Regions from separate parts of the Williamsia sp. Y712 genome, predicted to be linked through region 2. Evidence: riboswitches for the same ligand, from Rfam matches in the RefSeq annotation. Region 2 holds a riboswitch; the other holds the start of a gene.
What was found. Region 2 has a riboswitch for cobalamin ahead of cobN (cobaltochelatase subunit CobN). Riboswitches for the same ligand answer to the same signal wherever they lie in the genome.

Region 1 (4,424 bases), 140 kb from region 2:
CCCCGACGACTTTGATGGAGCACTGAAGCGCCTCGGCGCGTTCTCCGCTCACCCCAAAACCGATCCGACAACCGGCGAAACTTTCAACTTCGGCGTCGACTTCTTTCCGCGGCCGATGATCCGCTGCTACCGACTCGCGCCGGGTGACAGCAGCATCACCGAGCTTCAGAGTGTCCCGATCTCTCGGCTCGGATTCATCCACGATTTCGCCCTCACCCAGCGGTACCTTGTATTCATCATCGATCCGATCGTTGTGAAGAACCCTGTTCCGGCAATTCTTGGTCTGCGGCCGATCGACGACGCTCTGACCTTCGAGCCGCGCCGAGGGACGAGGATTGTCCTGGTTCCCCGTACCGGTGGTGAGTCGATCAGTATCGATCACGACGCGCTGTTCCACTTCCACGTCAACAATGCCTATGACAGCGGCACCGAGACCGTTGTCGAACTTGTTGCGCACGATCAGGATTCGGGCTGGGAGGGTTGGAACGAGCATCTTCACAACTTCCGGGACAACCCCGGTCCGGCATTCGGTGGCACTCTGAAGCGGCTCACCATCAACCGCCGCACACGCAAAGTCACCGAAGAGCAACTCAACGACGTCGGATGCGAGTTTCCGCAACTCGATCACCGGCAGGCCACTGTGGCCCACCGGTTCTCGTACCTTGCCGAGGCATCGACTTCTGGTGGGAACCCTGACTCCATCACCACCATCGACCACCGCAGCGGAACCCATTTCAGATATGTCGCTGCCGCCGGCGACACCATCTGTGAGCCGCTCTTTGCGGCGGATGACACCTCGGGCGCGGAGGGTGACGGCTGGTTGCTGTCGCTCGAACACCAACCCGCACAACAGCGATCCCGAGTTCTTGTCCTGCCTGCGCGCAATCCTGATAGGGGACCAGTTGCGTCGATCAACCTGAGTCATCACGTCCCCATGACCTTTCATGGCGCATTCCGGCCCGGTCCGTGATTGCCGGGGCGCAATCCCGATTGCCTTGTCCACCTTCGTGTCTCCGCCGAGGAAATCGATGTAGTAGTGCGGCAATAAACCGCCACCCTGCGACCAGCCCACCAGGTCGACCTGTTTGGCGCCGGTCTTGCGCATGATGGCATCGATCTTGCCCGCCACCTCGCGCCCTGGCTTTTCGATGTCGTCGATGCCTTGGAGCGGGAAGTTTGCAGTTCGGGTCATTGGCGCCGTCCGGGGCCCAGTTCGGATCAAGGGTCTGATCGAGGACCTTTGGGATGGCCACTCGAAAATCCCACTGCACGGGGTACTTTGTCGGAGCCGCACCGGCAACGGCCTGACTCGAGAACAGCAACAGTTGCCACCGCAGCCGCGAGCCAACGAATCTTCATCGATTTCCCCACCCCTTGGACGATCCCTGATCTGAATACGAATGCGATCAGAATATATTCGGCGGCACAGGGGGATTGCCCGGATCGGCTAACCGCGCCGGAAACCTTGTCCCGTACGGTCGAGCGGATCCGGTTCGAGACCGAGGAAGTCGGCACGGACCCGGTCCCACAGTTCGAGGTGTTCCCAGACGGGTTGCCCGGTGAGCGACTGGGTATTGGTGAGGAACGGTGTGGGCAGCATGACGATCAGCGGTGAGAAGCTGACGGTCACGGTATTTCCTTTGCTGGGCCGGTAGTGGGTGGCGAGGGGAATGGGCAATCTCCGCAGACGCCTCCGGTGGGCGTGCGGTAGAAGAGACAGCAGCTTCGTCGGCGATGGGTGACCGGATCCACCGTGAGCTGAAGACGAGGATCGTTGAGCAGGGCGGCGACCCAACGGGACGTGGTCTCGCCGGTGATCCGGGCGGCGCCGAGCAACGCGGATGTGGTGTTGCCCCACAACAATCCGGGTGCGACGATGTCTCGCCAGGCCTCGATACAGGGGTCGAGTTGGCTGTCGAGTACCTCGGTCCGCGCCGATCGTCCCATCCGTGGTTCTTCGACGTGAAGCTGTAGTGATCCGTTGATGCTGCGCCACAACAGGTCATCGGGTCCCAGGTGTATGCACCGGCCGTCGTCCAGACGTGTTCCTGCCGCGATTGACCACAACCGTGCCGCATATCCGAAGAAGGCTGTGGAGGCGGCAACGCGTTCTTCGTCGACGTTCAGCGCGAGGGCGACCTCCGCGACGAGGCGGTCGCGGGTATCAGGTTCTCGGAGTGTGGCGGTGGGTTGCCAGTCCCTGTCGGACACCGGCCCGTAACCGAGTGTGAAGTACGGTCCCGACTCGGCCACCCGGGCGAGCATCGAGGCAACATCCGAGTTGTCCCGGCCGGGGGCGTTCGCATCATCCATGGTTTGGCTCCGCGTCGATGTCGAACACCATCGTATGTGGGTCACAGCGCATCCGGCCACGGTCGAAGGCGGGCGACATACGATCCGCGGGATGCCCCGCTGAGCACGCCGAGTACATCGAGTTCGGTGATGCATGCGGGGGATAACGCAACTCGGTGAGTTGCACTGCGTACACGCATGGCGATGACGCCTCTCTCGGGGAAATCCGCCCCGGGCAGAAAGGTGCGGCAACGCAGAGTCTCCTGGCTCTCGGATCATTGCTCGTTTCCGCCTTACAACCCCAATGGGTCGCGGCCGTGATGGAAAGTTGCATCCCCGATTACAGTGGCGGCACCGCGCCGGTCTTTCACCGGCTTCCTCTTTCGCTGTCGCTAGGACCGGCTGAATCTAACACAACGACGACACCCCGCCTGCCACAAGGCAAGCGGGGTGCTGTCGCTTCGGTCGAGAATCAGCTCAGGTCGAACCGGTCGTTGTTCATGACCTTCACCCACGCCGCGACGAAGTCGTTGACGAACTTTTCATCGGCATCGGCCTGTGCGTAGACCTCGGCCAGAGCGCGCAACTGTGAATGTGAACCGAACACCAGATCGGCCGGTGTCGCAGTCCACTTGGCGTCGCCGGTCAACCGATCTGTGCCCTGGTAGACATTCTCGTCGTTTTCCGATGGCTTCCACTCGGTTCTGCCGTCGAGAAGGTTGACGAAGAAGTCGTTCGTCAAGGTTCCCAGACGGTCGGTGAACACACCATGCTTGTTACCGGCGTGATTGCTGCCGAGGGATCGTAGGCCGCCCACGAGCACGGTTGCCTCCGGAGCGGTCAGATCGAGCATGTACGCACGATCGAGGAACAGCGTTTCCAGATTGATCTTCTCACCACTGCGTGAGTAGTTCCGGAATCCGTCGGCCCGGGGCTCGAGGACCGAGAACGAGTCCACGTCGGTGCTCTCCTGAGAAGCATCGGTCCGACCCGGCGTGAATGGCACCGTGACGGCGTGACCGGCTTCTTTAGCCGCCTTTTCGATACCGGCCGAACCCGCCAACACGATCAGGTCGGCCAAGGAGATCTTCTTGCCACCCGAAGCCGAACCGTTGAAGTCCTGCTGGATCTGTTCGAGGACAGGGAAGATCTTGGCCAACTCGGCGGGTTCGTTTATGTCCCAGCCTTTTTGCGGCTCGAGACGGATCCGGGCACCGTTGGCGCCGCCACGCTTGTCTGTGCTGCGGAAACTGCTCGCCGACGACCACGCCACGTTGACCAACTGAGAGACCGACAGTCCGGAATCGGTCAGTTTGCCCTTCAGTGCAGCGATGTCCTGGTCATCGACCAGCGGGTGGTCGACGGCCGGAACAGGGTCCTGCCACAACTGCGGCTCGGGTACCCAGGGACCCAGGTAGCGGGTGATCGGCCCCATGTCGCGGTGGAGCAACTTGTACCAGGCCTTGGCGAACGCCTCGGCCAGCTGCTCAGGATTCTTCAACCAGCGGCGGGTGATCTCGGCGTAGATCGGGTCTTCACGCAGCGCCACGTCCGTGACCAGCATTGTCGGGGCTCGCCCCGGTCCGCCGAATGGGTCGGGAATTGTGCCTGCGCCTGCGCCGTCCTTGGCTGTGAACTGCCACGCGTCGGCCGGGCTCTTCGTCAGCTCCCACTCGTAGCCGTAGAGAATCTCGAGAAAACCGTTACTCCACTGCGTGGGTGTCGATGTCCAGACGACCTCGAGTCCGCTGGTGACGGCGTCTTCGGCTTTACCCTTGCCATAGCCGTTTTTCCAACCCAATCCTTGTTGCTCGATCGGTGCGGCCTCGGGCTCGGGTCCGATCCGATCGGCTGGGTGGGCGCCGTGGGTCTTCCCGAAGCTGTGTCCACCGACGATCAAGGCTGCGGTTTCTTCGTCGTTCATCGCCATCCGGCTGAACGTTTCGCGGATGTCTTGGGCCGCGGCGATTGGATCCGGTTTGCCTTCTGGGCCTTCGGGATTTACGTAGATGAGCCCCATCGTGGTGGCGCCGAGGGGTTGCGCGAGTTCACGCTCGCCCTGGTACCGCTTATCGGTGCCGAGCCACTCTTCTTCTGGACCCCAGAACACTTCCTCGGGTTCCCAGATGTCT
Region 2 (4,424 bases):
CTCGGAGCCTGCGAACTCGAGTATCCTGCGAACATCTTCCGGATGACCTTCGGCGACCGTGGCGATGGTGGCGGCATCCCAGTCGCCCTTGGCGCAACCCACCACCAATTCCCGGGCAATGGATTCGATGCTGTCGGTAGCGGTACGCCCGGCGGTTCCGTCTTCGGTGAGCCCCAGCGCTTCTCGTAGGCCGGGCAGGCTCTGCGTACCACCCCAGAGTTGCCTGGCCCGCAGCATCGCCAGCACCAGATCGACCTCGACATCACCTGCAGGCGGTTGGCCGAGGATGTGGAGTCCGTCGCGGATCTGAACGTCTTTGATCTCGCAGAGCCAGCCGTCGACGTGCAGCAGCATGTCGTCGAAGACATCTTCTTCGGGACGCTCGGACAACCCGAGGTCGTGGTCCATTTTCGCAGCCTGCAGAAGCGTCCAGATCTGCTGGCGGATCGCCGGAAGTTTGTTCGGGTCGAGCGCGGAGATGTTGGCGTGCTCGTCGAGCAGCTGCTCCAAACGCGAGATGTCGCCGTAACTCTCGGCCCTTGCCATCGGCGGGATCAGGTGATCGACCAGCGTGGCGTGCGCTCGCCGTTTCGCCTGGGTGCCTTCACCGGGATCGTTGACCAGGAACGGATAAATCATCGGCAGGTCGCCGATGGCGGCATCGGTGCCGCACGAGGCCGACATACCCAACGTCTTGCCCGGCAGCCACTCGAGGTTGCCGTGCTTGCCGACATGGACGACGGCATCGGCGGCAAAGTGATCTTGTGACGACAACCAGCGATAACAGGCCAGATAGTGATGACTCGGCGGCAGATCCGGGTCGTGATAGATCGCGACCGGGTTCTCACCGAAGCCTCGTGGTGGTTGGACCATCAGCACGATGTTCCCGAATTGCATTGCCGCGATCACGATATCGCCGTCCGGATTGACCGAGCGGTCGACGAACAATTCGCCGGGGGCCGGTCCCCAGTGTTGGATCATGGACGCCCGGAGATCGTCGGGCAGTGTGCCGAACCAGTCGCGGTAGTCCGCCGCTGACAGCCGGATCGGGTTGGCGGCCAGGGCTTCTTCGGTGAGCCAGTCGGGGTCTTGTCCACCGGCGGCGATCAGCGTGTGGATCAGCGTGTCCGAATCATTCTCGGCCAGACCGGGAACCGAGCCCTCACCGGATTCTGGTCCGATGTCGTATCCGGAGTCGCGCATGGCATCGAGCAATCGGAGCAGGCTCTGTGGGGTGTCGAGCCCCACTGCGTTCCCGATCCGAGCATGTTTGGTCGGGTACGCCGACAACATCACGGCAATCCGGCGATCAGCCGGTGCGATGTGCCGAAGTCGACCGTGGCGCACAGCGATTCCGGCGACTCGCGCACACCGTTCGGAATCCGGGCGGTACCAGGGCAGACCGTCGTCGCCGATCTCCTTGAACGAGAACGGAACCGTGATGATCCGTCCATCGAACTCGGGTACCGCGACCTGCGTGGCGACGTCCAACGGTGACATCCCGTCGTCGTTCGCCGCCCATCCGGCACGGGACGATGTCAGGCACAGACCCTGCAGGATCGGGATGTCCAGGCGGGCAAGTTGTTCGATGTTCCAGTTCTCGTCATCGCCACCGGCCGACGCGGTGGCAGGCGTCGTTCCCCCGGCGGCGAGCACCGTGACCACCAGCGCATCGGCAACCGAAAGCTGCTCGAGCAGGTCGTCGGGCGCGGTCCGCAGCGACGCACAGAAAATCGGCAGTGCCCGGCCGCCCTTGTCCTCGATCGCATCGCAGAGGGCGTTGATGTAGGCGGTGTTGCCTGCCAGATGTTGGGCTCGGTAGTACAGAACCGCGATGGTCGGTCCGGCCGTCTCGACCTGGGGTTTACGGTCCAGGATCCCCCACTGCGCGGTGGTCGCCGGAGCGCTGAAACCGTGGCCGGTGAGCAGCACGGTGTCGGACAAGAACGCGTGGAGGTTCGCGAGATTGTCAGGTCCGCCCTGGGCCAGGTAGTTGTGGGCGTCGGCGGCCACGCCCGGAGTAACCGTCGACATCGACATCAGGTCGGGGTCGGGAAGCTGTTCACCGGAGAGCACCACGGTCGGCAATCCCGCGGCGATCACCGCGTCCAGACCCTGTTCCCACATCCGGCGGCCACCGAGAATCCGCACAACCACCAGGTCAGCGCCGTCCAGGAGGGCGGGTAGGTCTTCGTCGACGAGAAGGCGTGACGGGTTCGCGAGGCGGTAGTCGGCACCGCTGGCCTTGGCCGTCAGCAGGTCCGTGTCCGAGGTGGACAGAAGCAAGATCACGAGGACCTCCTTGCCGGGAATGCGCGCCCGGCGGTTGGGGTGTAGCAGCGGAGCAACAAGGGTCTGACTTGGGGTTTCCCCCATACAGTGGCGCGACCGTGCCGGACTCTCACCGGCTTCCTCGTTGCGGAATTGCCTCAGCATATAAGACCGGCAATTCCAGGTGATCCGAAGGCGATGAGTCGGGCAACCGGCCGCCACTGAGCGGCGAGAAGTTGATCGGCGCCAGTACCGTTGAACCCATGAGTCGACCGTCCGATCGTTGCCCAGGTGTGTTCTCGGCCCACCCGGCGGCAGATGGCCATCTGGCCCGGATCCGGTTACCAGGCGGTCTGATCACACCGATCCAGATGCAATCCCTGGTCGGTGTGGCGGATGAATTCGGCGACGGTCATCTCGAAGTAACCTCGCGCGGCAACGTCCAGCTGCGTGGGATCACCGACGTGGACGGTGCCGGCGAACGCATACTCGACGCCGGACTGATCCCGTCTCCGAGTCACGAACGGGTGCGCAACCTGCAGCTTTCGGCATTGACGGGGCGGCGCGGAGGTCTGATCGACGCACGCCCGGTCCTTGACGACTTCGACATCCGACTGCAGTCCGACCCGGTGCTGGCGAATCTCCCGGCCAGGATCCTGTTCGGCGTCGACGATGGTCGTGGCGACATCCTTACCCAGGGTCCCGATATCGGTGTGCTGGCGTTCAGTGATCGAGCGTTTGACGTGGTCGTCGGCGGAAAGCCGACCGGACGTCAGGTCTCGGCGGGTGATGCCCCAGCCCTCATGATCGACCTGGCGCATGCGTTTCTGGCTGACCGGACCGACGAATGGCGCGTGCAAGATGTTGCCGATCTGACGACCATCGACAACATCTTGGCGACATTGCAGGCAACTGGTGAATATCCGAGGTCAGAGTCCATTTCGGAACCGCGGGTGGGTTGGTTGGCTCAGGATCACGACGAATTGGTGGCACTCGGTTCCGTGGTCGCGCACGGACGGATCCCAGCGCGGGTCGGAGAGTTCCTGGCTGCCATCGAACGTGACATCTACCTGACACCGCGAAGAGAGATCCTGATCGTCGACCTGTCAGAAGGCATGGCCGACACCGTACTTCGCGTGATGGCACCGATGGGCCTGATATTCGACGAGAGTTCGCCTTGGACCAAGGTCACCGACTGCACCGGATCACCCGGCTGCGACAAGTCGCATGCCGATGTCCGAGCGGATCTGGAACTGCACCTGACCTCAGACGACGCTGACATCGACGACCGTCAGCACTGGGTCGGCTGCGAACGTGGGTGCGGTTCGCCTCAGGAGAACCATCTTCGGGTCGAGGCCACGGCGACGGGGTACAAGCGTCGCCGAGTCTGATCGGCATCTATGGTGACGAGCACTATGTACACCTACATTCGAGACGGCGCCGAGATCTACCGGCAGTCATTCGCGACAATTCGTGCCGAATCCGACCTCACCATGTTCGATGACGACCTGTCACAGGTGGTTGTCCGGATGATCCATGCCTGCGGACAGGTCGACCTGACCGCCGATGTGCGAGCCAGTGCCGGTCTGGTGACCGCGGCCCGCACGGCGCTGGAAGCCGGTGCGCCGATCCTCTGCGATGCGAACATGGTCGCGTCCGGCGTGACCCGCAAGCGGTTGCCTGCAGACAACGATGTGCGCTGTCTGCTGGGCGACAGCCGACTCCCAGATCTGGCTGCGGAACTGGAGACCACAAGAACCGCTGCTGCGGTGGATCTTTGGCGTCCCATGCTCGAGGGTTCCGTGGTTGCAATCGGCAACGCACCGACCGCGCTCTTTGCGCTCCTCGAGTTGATCGATGCCGGCGGACCGCGGCCTGCTGCGGTGATCGGCGCACCGGTTGGATTCATCGGCGCTGCGGAATCCTGTGCAGCGCTTGCCGATCGAAGTGATCTCGAGTACTTGACGGTACTCGGCCGTCGCGGCGGGTCGGCGATCACCGCCGCCGCTCTCAACGCCCTTGCCTCGAAGGTGGAATGACAATGACCGGCAGTGGAAAATTATGGGGCGTGGGATTGGGCCCCGGAGACAGCGAACTGGTCACCGTGAAGGCCGCCCGCGTCATCGGTGAGGTAGATGTGATCGCGTATCACT

Region 1: linked by a shared signal. The riboswitch ahead of AC1D75_RS15965 ((2Fe-2S)-binding protein) and the one ahead of cobN (cobaltochelatase subunit CobN) in region 2 are both predicted to bind cobalamin.

Annotation. Positions count from the first base shown of each region.
Region 1 covers NZ_JCAIUN010000002.1:249,086-253,509, forward strand. The annotation lists gene AC1D75_RS15955 (carotenoid oxygenase family protein) at 1-970, shown strand, start outside; gene AC1D75_RS15960 (DUF7676 family protein) at 1,448-1,630, opposite strand; gene AC1D75_RS15965 ((2Fe-2S)-binding protein) at 1,627-2,313, opposite strand; cobalamin riboswitch at 2,528-2,729, opposite strand; gene katG (catalase/peroxidase HPI) at 2,765-4,424, opposite strand, start outside.
Region 2 covers NZ_JCAIUN010000002.1:388,684-393,107, forward strand. The annotation lists gene cobN (cobaltochelatase subunit CobN) at 1-2,292, opposite strand, end outside; adenosylcobalamin (AdoCbl) riboswitch at 2,345-2,420, opposite strand; gene cobG (precorrin-3B synthase) at 2,535-3,662, shown strand; gene AC1D75_RS16660 (precorrin-8X methylmutase) at 3,687-4,310, shown strand; gene AC1D75_RS16665 (precorrin-2 C(20)-methyltransferase) at 4,307-4,424, shown strand, end outside.